DNA from 3 places in the Janibacter limosus genome. Region 3 is predicted to be linked to each of the others. Evidence: riboswitches for the same ligand, from Rfam matches in the RefSeq annotation. Region 3 holds a riboswitch; each other region holds the start of a gene.
The links. Region 3 has a riboswitch for S-adenosylmethionine ahead of EXU32_RS08965 (bifunctional o-acetylhomoserine/o-acetylserine sulfhydrylase). Riboswitches for the same ligand answer to the same signal wherever they lie in the genome.
Positions count from the first base shown of each region.

Region 1: another riboswitch for S-adenosylmethionine. It lies ahead of EXU32_RS04380 (aminotransferase class V-fold PLP-dependent enzyme); the one in region 3 lies ahead of EXU32_RS08965 (bifunctional o-acetylhomoserine/o-acetylserine sulfhydrylase).
Region 2: another riboswitch for S-adenosylmethionine. It lies ahead of EXU32_RS16760 (OsmC family protein); the one in region 3 lies ahead of EXU32_RS08965 (bifunctional o-acetylhomoserine/o-acetylserine sulfhydrylase).

Region 1 covers NZ_CP036164.1:899,240-902,502, reverse strand. Annotated here, with positions in the region: gene EXU32_RS04390 (DNA translocase FtsK) at 1-333, opposite strand, end outside; gene EXU32_RS04385 (prepilin peptidase) at 444-1,088, shown strand; SAM riboswitch class IV at 1,163-1,278, shown strand; gene EXU32_RS04380 (aminotransferase class V-fold PLP-dependent enzyme) at 1,319-2,533, shown strand; gene EXU32_RS04375 (ribonuclease J) at 2,604-3,263, opposite strand, start outside.
Region 2 covers NZ_CP036164.1:3,476,165-3,479,427, reverse strand. Annotated here, with positions in the region: gene EXU32_RS16765 (SelB C-terminal domain-containing protein) at 1-1,370, shown strand, start outside; gene EXU32_RS16760 (OsmC family protein) at 1,425-1,889, opposite strand; SAM riboswitch class IV at 1,921-2,035, opposite strand; gene EXU32_RS16755 (YczE/YyaS/YitT family protein) at 2,074-2,763, opposite strand; gene ppk2 (polyphosphate kinase 2) at 2,857-3,263, opposite strand, start outside.
Region 3 covers NZ_CP036164.1:1,874,085-1,877,347, forward strand. Annotated here, with positions in the region: gene EXU32_RS08955 (hypothetical protein) at 1-281, opposite strand, end outside; gene EXU32_RS08960 (hypothetical protein) at 281-583, opposite strand; gene EXU32_RS08965 (bifunctional o-acetylhomoserine/o-acetylserine sulfhydrylase) at 717-2,033, opposite strand; SAM riboswitch class IV at 2,052-2,164, opposite strand; gene EXU32_RS08970 (hypothetical protein) at 2,212-2,625, opposite strand; gene EXU32_RS08975 (hypothetical protein) at 2,612-2,980, opposite strand; gene EXU32_RS08980 (carboxyl transferase domain-containing protein) at 3,022-3,263, shown strand, end outside.

The sequences.
Region 1 (3,263 bases), 970 kb from region 3:
CCACCACTCGCGCACGGCCACGACGAGCGCCAGCGCGAGGGCGAGGAAGCCCCACCCGTCGCGGCGGTGCTCAGGCTCGATCTGGCTGGCGCTGTGGCCGATCCGCCGCACTCCCGAGCCGGTCGCGTGGGCGACGCCCATCCAGGTCTTGTGCACCGCGGCCAGTGGCAGGGGCAGGCCGCCCCCTGAAGCCGATGAGGTGCGGGAGGCGGAGGTCTTCCCCTTGGCAGCGGTCTTGGCAGGGGCCTTGCGACCCGCTGGGCGGGTGCTGCCCTTGGGGCGCGACGAGGCGCCCTTGGTGCTGCGCGAGGTGGTCGACGGACGAGTGGCCATGTTCCGCAGGGTAGGCGAAAGCCACCCCTGACACACGCGTCACACGCGCAACAGGGCCAACCTGTGGGTATCCGTCGGCGCGCGGCTCGTGCGCCCAGTAGCGTCGCCGCATGGACCCCCGCACCCCGCTCGTCGTGCTCGCGGCGCTCGCCTGCGGTCTCGTCGGGTGGCAGTGGTTGCGCGCCGGCACCTACCGACGACCGGGCGAAGGGGGTCCCCTCCCCCGCCATCTCTGGGTCCCGGCGCTCGCTCCCTTCGTCGGGCTGGCCGTGGAGCGCTCGCTGACGGACCGCCCCTGGCCGGTGCTGCTCGCCCCCCTGACCCTCGGCCTCGTCGGCCTGGTCCTCGCGGCAGTCGACGCCGACGTCCACCGCCTGCCCAACGCGCTCACCGTGCCGCTCGTCCCGGTCGCCGCGGTCCTGCTCACCGGAGCCTCCGCCGCGACCGGCGACTGGGGTGCTCTGGCCAGGGCCACCGTCGCAGCGGTCCTGGTCGGCGGCGTGGCAATCCTCCTGGCCTTCTTCCTCCACGGCCGATCCATCGGCATGGGCGACGCCAAGCTGCTCGTCTCGATCGCCCCGACCCTGGCGTGGCTGGGGTGGGCGCAGCTCGTCGTGGGGATCTGGTTGGGCTTCGTCCTCGGCGGGATCGTCGCTCTCGCACTGCTGCTCGCCCGGCGGGCGACCCGCTCGACGCAGCTGGCCTTCGGCCCCTGGCTCGTCGCCGGCGCGGTCCTGGCCATCGCCCTGGCCTGATGTCCCACGTTGCGAGACGACCTCGGTGAGCGCTCGACAGCCCCCCGAACCGGTGCGCTACTGTCCTGACCCAAGGTCACGAGTACCAGCGACAAGCCCCGGCTAGCTGGTCGGCAACCCTCCTTCCGCGGTGGGGTGCTCCGGGTGACGACCTGGCCGGCGACGACCAGTTGCCCGGCAAGCGCGGACCCGTGGCGACGCTCGGGTCCACAGGACCCAGGAGCACTGTCATGACCGTTTCCGATGTGCACACCACCACCCTCCTGCCCGAGCTCGTCTCCGCCGGGCTGAGCTACCGCGACAAGGACGGCTCGGTCGTCGAGTACGCCCACCTCGACCACGGCGCCACCACGCCCGCCTTCGCCGCCGTCGCCCAGGAGGTGGCCGCCGCTGCGGTGACCTACTCCTCCGTGCACCGCGGCGCAGGCTTCGCCTCGCGCGTGACCAGCTCACGCTACGAGCAGGCCCGCGAGAGCGTCGCCGACTTCGTCGGGGCGCGCGAGGACGACCAGGTCGTCTTCACCCGCAACACGACCGACTCCTTCAACCTGCTGGCGCGGGCACTGCCCGAGGGGACCAAGGTCTTCGTCTTCGCCTCCGAGCACCACGCCGCGCTGCTCCCGTGGGGCGATGCGCTGCGCCTGCCGGTGCCGCACAGCCACGACGAGGCCGTCGACCTGCTCGACCAGGCCCTGCGCAACCACCCTGCCGAGCACCGACTGGTCGTCGCGACCGGCGCCTCCAATGTCACCGGTGAGCACTGGCCGATCGAGCGGCTCTCGGCGCTGGCCCGCCAGCACGGCGCCCGCTTCGCCCTCGACGCCGCCCAGGTCGCGCCCCACCGCCGGGTCGACATCGAGGCCCTCGGCATCGACTGGGTCGCCTTCAGCGGTCACAAGATCTACGCCCCCTTCGGCGCCGGGGTGCTCGTCGGCCGCAGGGACTGGCTCGACGCCGCCGACCCCTACCTCGCCGGCGGCGGCGCGTCGGCCCACGTCGGGCCCGACACGACCGAGTGGGCCTGCGGCCCGGCCCGCCACGAGGCCGGCTCCCCCAACGTCCTCGGCGCCGTCGCGCTGGCCACGGCCTGCGAGATCATCGCCGAGCACGAGCGGGCCATCGTCGACCACGAGCAGGCACTGCGCATCCGACTCCTCGCGGGCCTCGCCGGGATCGAGGGCGTGCACGTGCACACCCTCTTCGGTGGTGGGGACGGCGCTCCCGTCGCGTCGATCACCGTCGACGGGTACGACAGCGGTGAGGTCGCGCGCATCCTCGGCGACGACCACGGCATCGGCGTGCGGGACGGCAAGTTCTGCGCCCACCTGCTCGTCGACGACCTGCTCTCGGAGCACGAGCAGGACAGCGCCGTGCGGATCAGCGCCGGCCTCGGGAGCACCCCCGAGCACATCGACCGGCTCCTGGCCGCGCTGCGCGCCCTCTGACCGAGCCCTCCTCGGGCGAGGCGAAGGGAGGTCCCGGCAGGCTCCCTTCGCCTCGGCAGGAGGTACCCGCTCAGGCCTCGATGACCACCGGGATGATCATCGGGCGCCGGCGGATCTTGCCGCCCACCCAGCCACCGATGGCGCGGCGCACGACGCGCTGCAGCTGGTGGGTGTCGGTCGTGCCCTTGCTCGCGGCCTCGTCGAGGGCCGCGATGATCGTGGGCTTGACCTGGGTGAAGATCTCGTCGTCCTCGGCGAAGCCGCGGGCGGTGATCTCCGGACCGGCGATGACCTTGCCGGTCGAGGAGTCGACGACGATGGTCACGGAGATGAAGCCCTCGTCGCGCAGGATGCGGCGGTCCTTGAGCAGGTCCTCGGTGGCCCCGCCGACGCTCGAGCCGTCGACGTAGACGTAGCCGCACGGCACGGACCCGACGATCCGGGCGCGCCCGTCGACGAGGTCGGCCACGACACCGTCCTCGGCGAGCACGACATGGTCGGGGTCGACGCCGGTCTGCATCGCCAGATCGGCATTGGCGACGAGGTGGCGCCACTCGCCGTGGACCGGCATGACATTGCGCGGCTTGACGATGTTGTAGCAGTAGAGCAGCTCGCCGGCACTCGCGTGGCCCGAGACGTGCACCTTGGCGTTGCCCTTGTGGACCACGTCGGCGCCGAGCCGCATCAGGCCGTTGATGACGCGGTAGACGGCATTCTCGTTGCCGGGGAT
Region 2 (3,263 bases), 1.6 Mb from region 3:
GGGTCGCTCTCGACGACCTGGCAGGGCGACTGTCCGAGCCGGATCCCGGTGCGCCCGTGCGGCTCTGGGGCGACCGCAGCTTTTCGGTCTCGGGCGCGGGGACGGTCGTCACCGGCACGCTCGGCGCCGGCACGGTCCGGGCCGGCGACCGCCTGACACTGCTGGACCACGGACGCGCTCGTGAGGTGAGCGTGCGCGGCTTGCACAGCCAGGACTCCGCTCGCGAGGAGGTCGGACCGGTCTCTCGGGTCGCGGTCAACCTGCGCCGGGTCGAGTCCGACGAGGTCGGCCGTTCGCTCGCGCTGCTCACGCCGGGAGCCTTCGAGCTGGCATCGGTCATCGACGTCGCGTTGACCGAGGTGGCCGTCACCGAATCCGCGCATCTGCCTCGGCAGATGCAGGGTGAGGGTGACCACGACAGGGGCGTCGACCGGGCAACGCTGCACGTCGGGTCGCTCGACATCGCCGTCCACGTGCGTCCGCTCGCGGACGGGCTGGCCCGCCTCTCAGCCGACGTCGACCTGCCGTGGCGGGTCGGCGACCGGGCGATCCTGCGCGACGCGGGCAGCCGCCGACTGTGGGCGGTGCGGGTCCTCGACGTCGACCCGCTCCCGCTGACCCGCCGCGGAGCCGCGGGACGCAGGGGGCAGGCCCTCACCGCTGCCGGCCCCTCCCCCGAGGCCCTGGCCGGGGTCCGCCTGACCTCCCGCGCGGCCGACCACGCAGGGGTGCTCGATCGGCTGGGCCTCGAGGCACCGAGCAGCGCTGTGCAGCACGGCGACTGGTGGATCGACCCCGACGCTCTGCAGCTGTGGCGCGACCGTCTGGCCAAGGCGGTCCGGGCGCGTCACGCGTCCGATGCGCTGAGCGCCGGCCTGCCTCTGGCGGAGGCCGCACGCTCCCTGGGTCTGCCCACACACCTGCCGACCGCCCTAGGTCAGGCACTCGTGCCGACGCTGGCAGCGGAGGTCGAGCTGACCGTCACCGACGGCCGGGTCCACGACGCTGCGGCAGCCGGCCTCGGACCCGCGGAGGCGGGGATCGCGGCTCTCGAGGAGAGGTTGCGGGGCACCCCCTTCGTCGCGGCGGATCGGGGTGAGCTCGCCGACCTCGGGCTGGGTACCGCGGAGCTGGCTGCCGCCGAGCGGCTCGGTCGGGTCATGCGGCTGCCCGACGAGGTCGTGCTGCTGCCCGACGCCCCGGCTCGGGCGATGCGCGTGCTCGCGGGGCTGGAGCAACCCTTCACCCTCAGCCAGGCGCGGCAGGCGCTCGGGACCACGCGACGCGTCGCGGTACCCCTGCTGGAGCACCTCGACGCGCGAGGGTGGACCCGGAGGGTCGACGGCACGCTCCGCGAGGTCGCCCGCTGACGACGAACCCCCACAGGCAGGGCCTGCAGGGGTTCGCGGTCGGATGCAGATCGCTCAGGCAGCGACCTCGAGGCTCGTGGTCACCGGCACGCCGTTCGTCAGGTTGTCGAGCACCGGGCAGTGGGCGGCGACCGCCTGCTCGAGACGCCGGTACTCGGCCTCGCTCTCGGGACCGGAGACCTTAATGCCCAGCTCGATGCCCTGGAACCCCGGTCGCACCGAGTCGTCCGTGCCGAGGAAGCCGGCGAGGTCGAGGTCGCCACGCAGGTCGACGTCGATCGTGTCGACCGTGAGGCCGAGCTTGTCGGCCCAGACCTGGTAGCTGATGACGGTGCAGGAGGCGAGCGCAGCGAGCAGGTGCTCGACCGGGTTGGCGCCCTTGTCGGTGCCGCCCAGGGCCGGTGGCTCGTCGATCGTGTAGCTGAACTGGCGGCTGGTGAGGGTCACCTCGGTCCCGGTGACGAGCGAGCCCTGGGTGGTGACCTCGAGCAGGGTGGTGGGGACAGCAGTTGCAGTCATGGATGGCTCCTGAAGATCAAGGGCTCTGGCGAACCCGCGCTTGGCGCGGCCGGTCGGCCGACGCCCTGGTCGTCACCCGGGGCACCCCACCGAGGGTGGAGGGTTGCCGCCCAGCAAGCCGGGGCTTCGCGCTGGGACTCATGACCTACACATAAGATGACACACAGCCACCCATAACGTCCAGTTATGTATCAATGGGCGGGACGGGCTGCTTCAGGTCCACGGTGAAGAGCGGCAGGAAGAGCTGCGCGAGGGGGCCGATCGCCAGGGCGTAGATGACGGTGCCCAGACCGACGACGCCTCCGAGCAGCCAGCCGACGACGACCACCGCGACCTCGAGGCCGGTGCGCACCACCCGGATCGAGCGACCACTGACCCGGGCCAGCCCGGTCATCAGCCCGTCGCGGGGGCCGGGGCCGAACTGCGAGCCGATGTACATGCCGGTCGCGACCCCGTTGAGCACGATCCCGCCGAGGGTGAGCACGAGCCGCCAGGCGATGTGCTCCGGCGGGTCGATCAGCGACAGGACGATGTCGGCCGACGGACCGATGAGCAGGGCGTTGCCGATCGTGCCGACACCGGGCTTCTGCCGCAGCGGGATCCAGCCCAGCAGCACGAGCAGCGAGACGCAGATGACGATCGTGCCGAAGCTCAGCGGGATGTGGTGGGAGACGCCGACGTGCAGGACGTCCCACGGGATCTGCCCGAGCGTCCCGCGGATGACCATGGCCATCGACCCGCCGTAGAGGAAGAGCCCGACGAGCAGGAGAGGGAGGCGGATCGTCAGCCTGCCGGCCCTCAGCTGATCGATGGGGCCGATGTCGGCCAGTGCCCGGTTGCGTGGCTGGGTGGGTCGTGCAGCATTCTTCGTCACGAGGTCACCTTGCACCTGCAAGGCCGAGGGTGTCGACCTGGCGCTCCAGGATCGCGGCGAGGAGTCGGTCCGCCGGCGCCACCAGTGGCAGGTTCAGTCCCCGATGAGCTTCTTCCCGCGAGCGACGACCTTCCTGTCCGGGGCGTAGACGACGGCCGTGTCCTTGCCCTCGTAGTCGAACTGGTTGAGGAAGTAGCGGATCGCGTTGATCCGCCCCCGCTTCTTGTCATTGGACTTGATGACGATCCAGGGCGCGTGCCGGGTGTCCGTCCGCTCGAACATCGCCTCCTTGGCCGCCGTGTACTCGTCCCACTTGTCGAGGCTCTCGAGGTCCATCGGGGAGAGCTTCCACCGACGCACGGGGTCGATCTGGCGGATCGCGAAGCGGGTGCGCTGCTCCTGCTGGGTCACCGAGAACCACAGCTTCGTCACGTGGACACCGGCGTCGGAGAGCATCCGCTCCACCTTGGGCGCCTGGTCGATGAAGCCCTCGTACTGCT
Region 3 (3,263 bases):
AGCGCGGCCTGGCTCGTCTCGAGCCGCTCCGCGTACGGACGGATGATCCGCTCGGTCCCGGCGAGCCGGTTGGCGATGGCCACGAGGTCGTCAGGGGTCGCGCCGACCTCGGCGTCGAAGGTGGTCCCCGCGCAGGAGTCCCACACCCCCTTCGTCGAGACCGTGCGCAGCATCGCGGCCACCGTGTGGATGTTGGCGGCCACGGTCTTCAGCTCGTCGGCCTCCGCACGGATCATGGCGGGGTCGCCCTCCTCGATGGTCCCCGGGTCGTAGAGCGCCATCAGAGGATCCCTCGGTTGCGCTGGTCGACGAGGTCCTCGGTCTCGACGTACCAGGACCCGGCGTCCTTGGCCAGGCGGGCCAGCTCACGCAGCTGCTTGCACACCCGCGTGCGCTCCAGCTCGTAGTCCCCGATGGCTCCCTCGTACGCGTTGGTGCCCTCGAAGCTCGGGAAGCCGAAGGTCTCCACGAGGTCGTTGTTGGCCTTGGCCGCCTTCTCCTCCAGGTAGTCGGCGATGCTGGACAGCTGCCGCCCCAGCCCCTCGATGCCCGCGCTGTCGATCGATATGCGTTGTCCGCCCATGCCCCGACGGTACGAAAGAACGCCGCTGGGCCCGTGGAGATTTCCACAGGCCCAGCGGCGCGGACCCTTCGAGACGGTTGCTGCGCAACCTCCTCAGGGATCCAGGAGGATCAGGCTCCTCAGGGAGCGTTGGTCACTTCGCGGCGGCGAAGCCCTCCTCGAGGTCGGCGATGATGTCGTCGACGCTCTCGAGGCCGACCGACAGACGCACCAGGCCGGGGGTGACGCCGGCGGCGAGCCGGTCCTCCTCCGGGCCCTGCGAGTGGGTCGTCGACGCGGGGTGGATGACGAGCGAGCGCACGTCACCGATGTTGGCCAGGTGGCTGTGCAGCGTCAGCCCCTCGACGAACTTCTTGCCCGCCTCGAGCCCACCGGAGATCTCGAAGGAGATGACCGAGCCGGCGCCCTTGGGCGTGTACTTCTGCGCGGTGTCGTAGCTGGCGCTGGTCGGCAGCGAGGCCCACGTGACCTTGTCGACCTGCGCGTGGCCACCGAGGAACTCGGCGACCTTGGCGGTGTTGGCCAGGTGACGGTCCATCCGCAGCGAGAGGGTCTCGATGCCCTGACCGATGAGGAAGGCGTTGAAGGGCGAGATCGCCGGACCGAGGTCGCGCAGCAGCTGGACGCGCGCCTTGAGGATGAAGGAGAGGTTGGCGCCCATGACGCCGTTGATCCCCAGGTCCGGGCCGTAGCGCAGACCGTGGTAGCCCGGGTCCGGCTCGTTGTAGTTGGGGAACTTCTCCGGGTCGGCCGCGTAGTCGAACTTCCCTGCGTCGACGATGACACCGGCGATGGAGTTGCCGTGGCCCCCGAGGAACTTGGTGGCGGCGTGCACGACGACGTCGGCGCCGTGCTCGATCGGGCGCAGCACGTAGGGCGTGGCGATCGTGTTGTCGACGACCAGCGGGACACCGGCGGCGTGGGCGGCGTCGGCGATGGCGGCGATGTCCAGGACGACGTCCTTGGGGTTGCCGATGGTCTCGCCGAAGAAGGCCTTGGTGTTGGGCTTGACCGCGGCCTTCCACTGCTCGATGTCGTGCGGGTCCTCGACGAGCGTGACCTGGATGCCGTACTTGGGCAGGGTGTGCTGGAGGAGGTTGACCGTGCCGCCGTAGAGCGCGGCGCTGGCGACGATGTGGTCACCGGCCTCGGCGAGGTTCATCAGCGCGAGGGTGGTCGCGGACATGCCGGAGGCGGTCATCAGGGCGGCGATGCCGCCCTCGAGCGCGGCGATCTTCTGCTCGACCGCGTCCTGGGTCGGGTTCATGATCCGCGTGTAGATGTTGCCGAGCTCCTTGAGCCCGAAGAGGTTGGCGGCGTGCTCGGTGTCCTTGAAGACGTACGACGTCGTCTGGTAGATCGGCAGGTTCCGGGCGCCCGTGGTCGGGTCGGGGGCCTGGCCGGCATGGATCTGCTTCGTCTCGAAGCTCCACGTGGACTGGTCGGTCATGGGTTCACTCCTGTGCATGGTGCGCGCTTGACCGTGGCGGACGCCACGGACCGGGTCGTCTCCCGGGGCACCCCACCGCGGAGGAGGGTTGCCGGCCAGCAAGCCGGGGCTGTGCGCTGGCGCTCAAGACCTGCTCCGATGATAGGAAACGAGCCGCGGGCCACCAGCCCTGTCTCACCTAGCGGGCGGAGTGTCCAGATCGCGCGCGGTGGATCCACCACAAGCCGACGAAGGGGAGGACCAGCGGCAGGTAGCCGTAGCCGGACCCGTAGTGGGACCAGACCGTCTTGTCCGGGAAGAGGCTCGGTTGCAGGTAGGACAGCGTCCCCACCGTGAGGACACCGACGGCCTCGACGAGGATCGCCCCGGTGGCCACGCGGGCACCGGAGGCTCCCCCCTTCGCCAGGGCAACGGTCGCGACGATGTAGATCACGGCCGCGAGGGCCGAGAGCACGTACGCCAGCGGCGCCCGGTCGAGGTACTCGGTGATCTGCAGGACCGAGCGTCCGGTCGCGGCGAGCGCGAGGACGCCGTAGACGGCGACGACGATGCGACCCGGCCCCGTGCCGGTGCTGACCTCAGGCCGGGCCACTGGTCTGCCAGATCTGCAGGATGCGGTAGGTCATGACGCCCACGGTGAAGGCGCCGGCGATGACGACGCCCATCGCCCAGCGGGTCTTCTCCTTCAGCGCGATGAAGACGACGATCGGGGGCAGGATCGGCAGGGTGAGGGCGTAGGCGAGCATCGTCGCGCCCTCCCCCGTGCCGGTGACCTGCCGGTGGACGATCGCGGTCACGACGGCGAGCACGACGAGGCCGAGCTCGACGACGGCGGTCACGAGGAGCAGCGCGTCGTCGACGAGCCGGTTGATCGCGAGGTAACCCAGGGAGAGGATCCCGAGCACGCCGACAGCGATCATCACGAAGGTGGTCAGAGGCACAAGCACCGGGCAAGGTTACCCAGCCCCGGCGGTGGGACCATCACGGCATGAGTACTTCGCGCCCCGGTGCCCAGCAGCTCATCGCCTCCGTGGTCGATGCCGACAGCCATGTCTCGTGGGACCAGCCCCTCGACCTGGACGGCCTCGACGACACCTATCGCGCGACGATGGCCAAGGCAGCCGAGCGCGCCGGCACCGACGAGTCGATCCTCACCGGGCGGGCCACCATCCGCGGTCACGAGGTCGCGCTCATCGTCGGCGAGTTCCGCTTCCTCGGTGGCTCGATCGG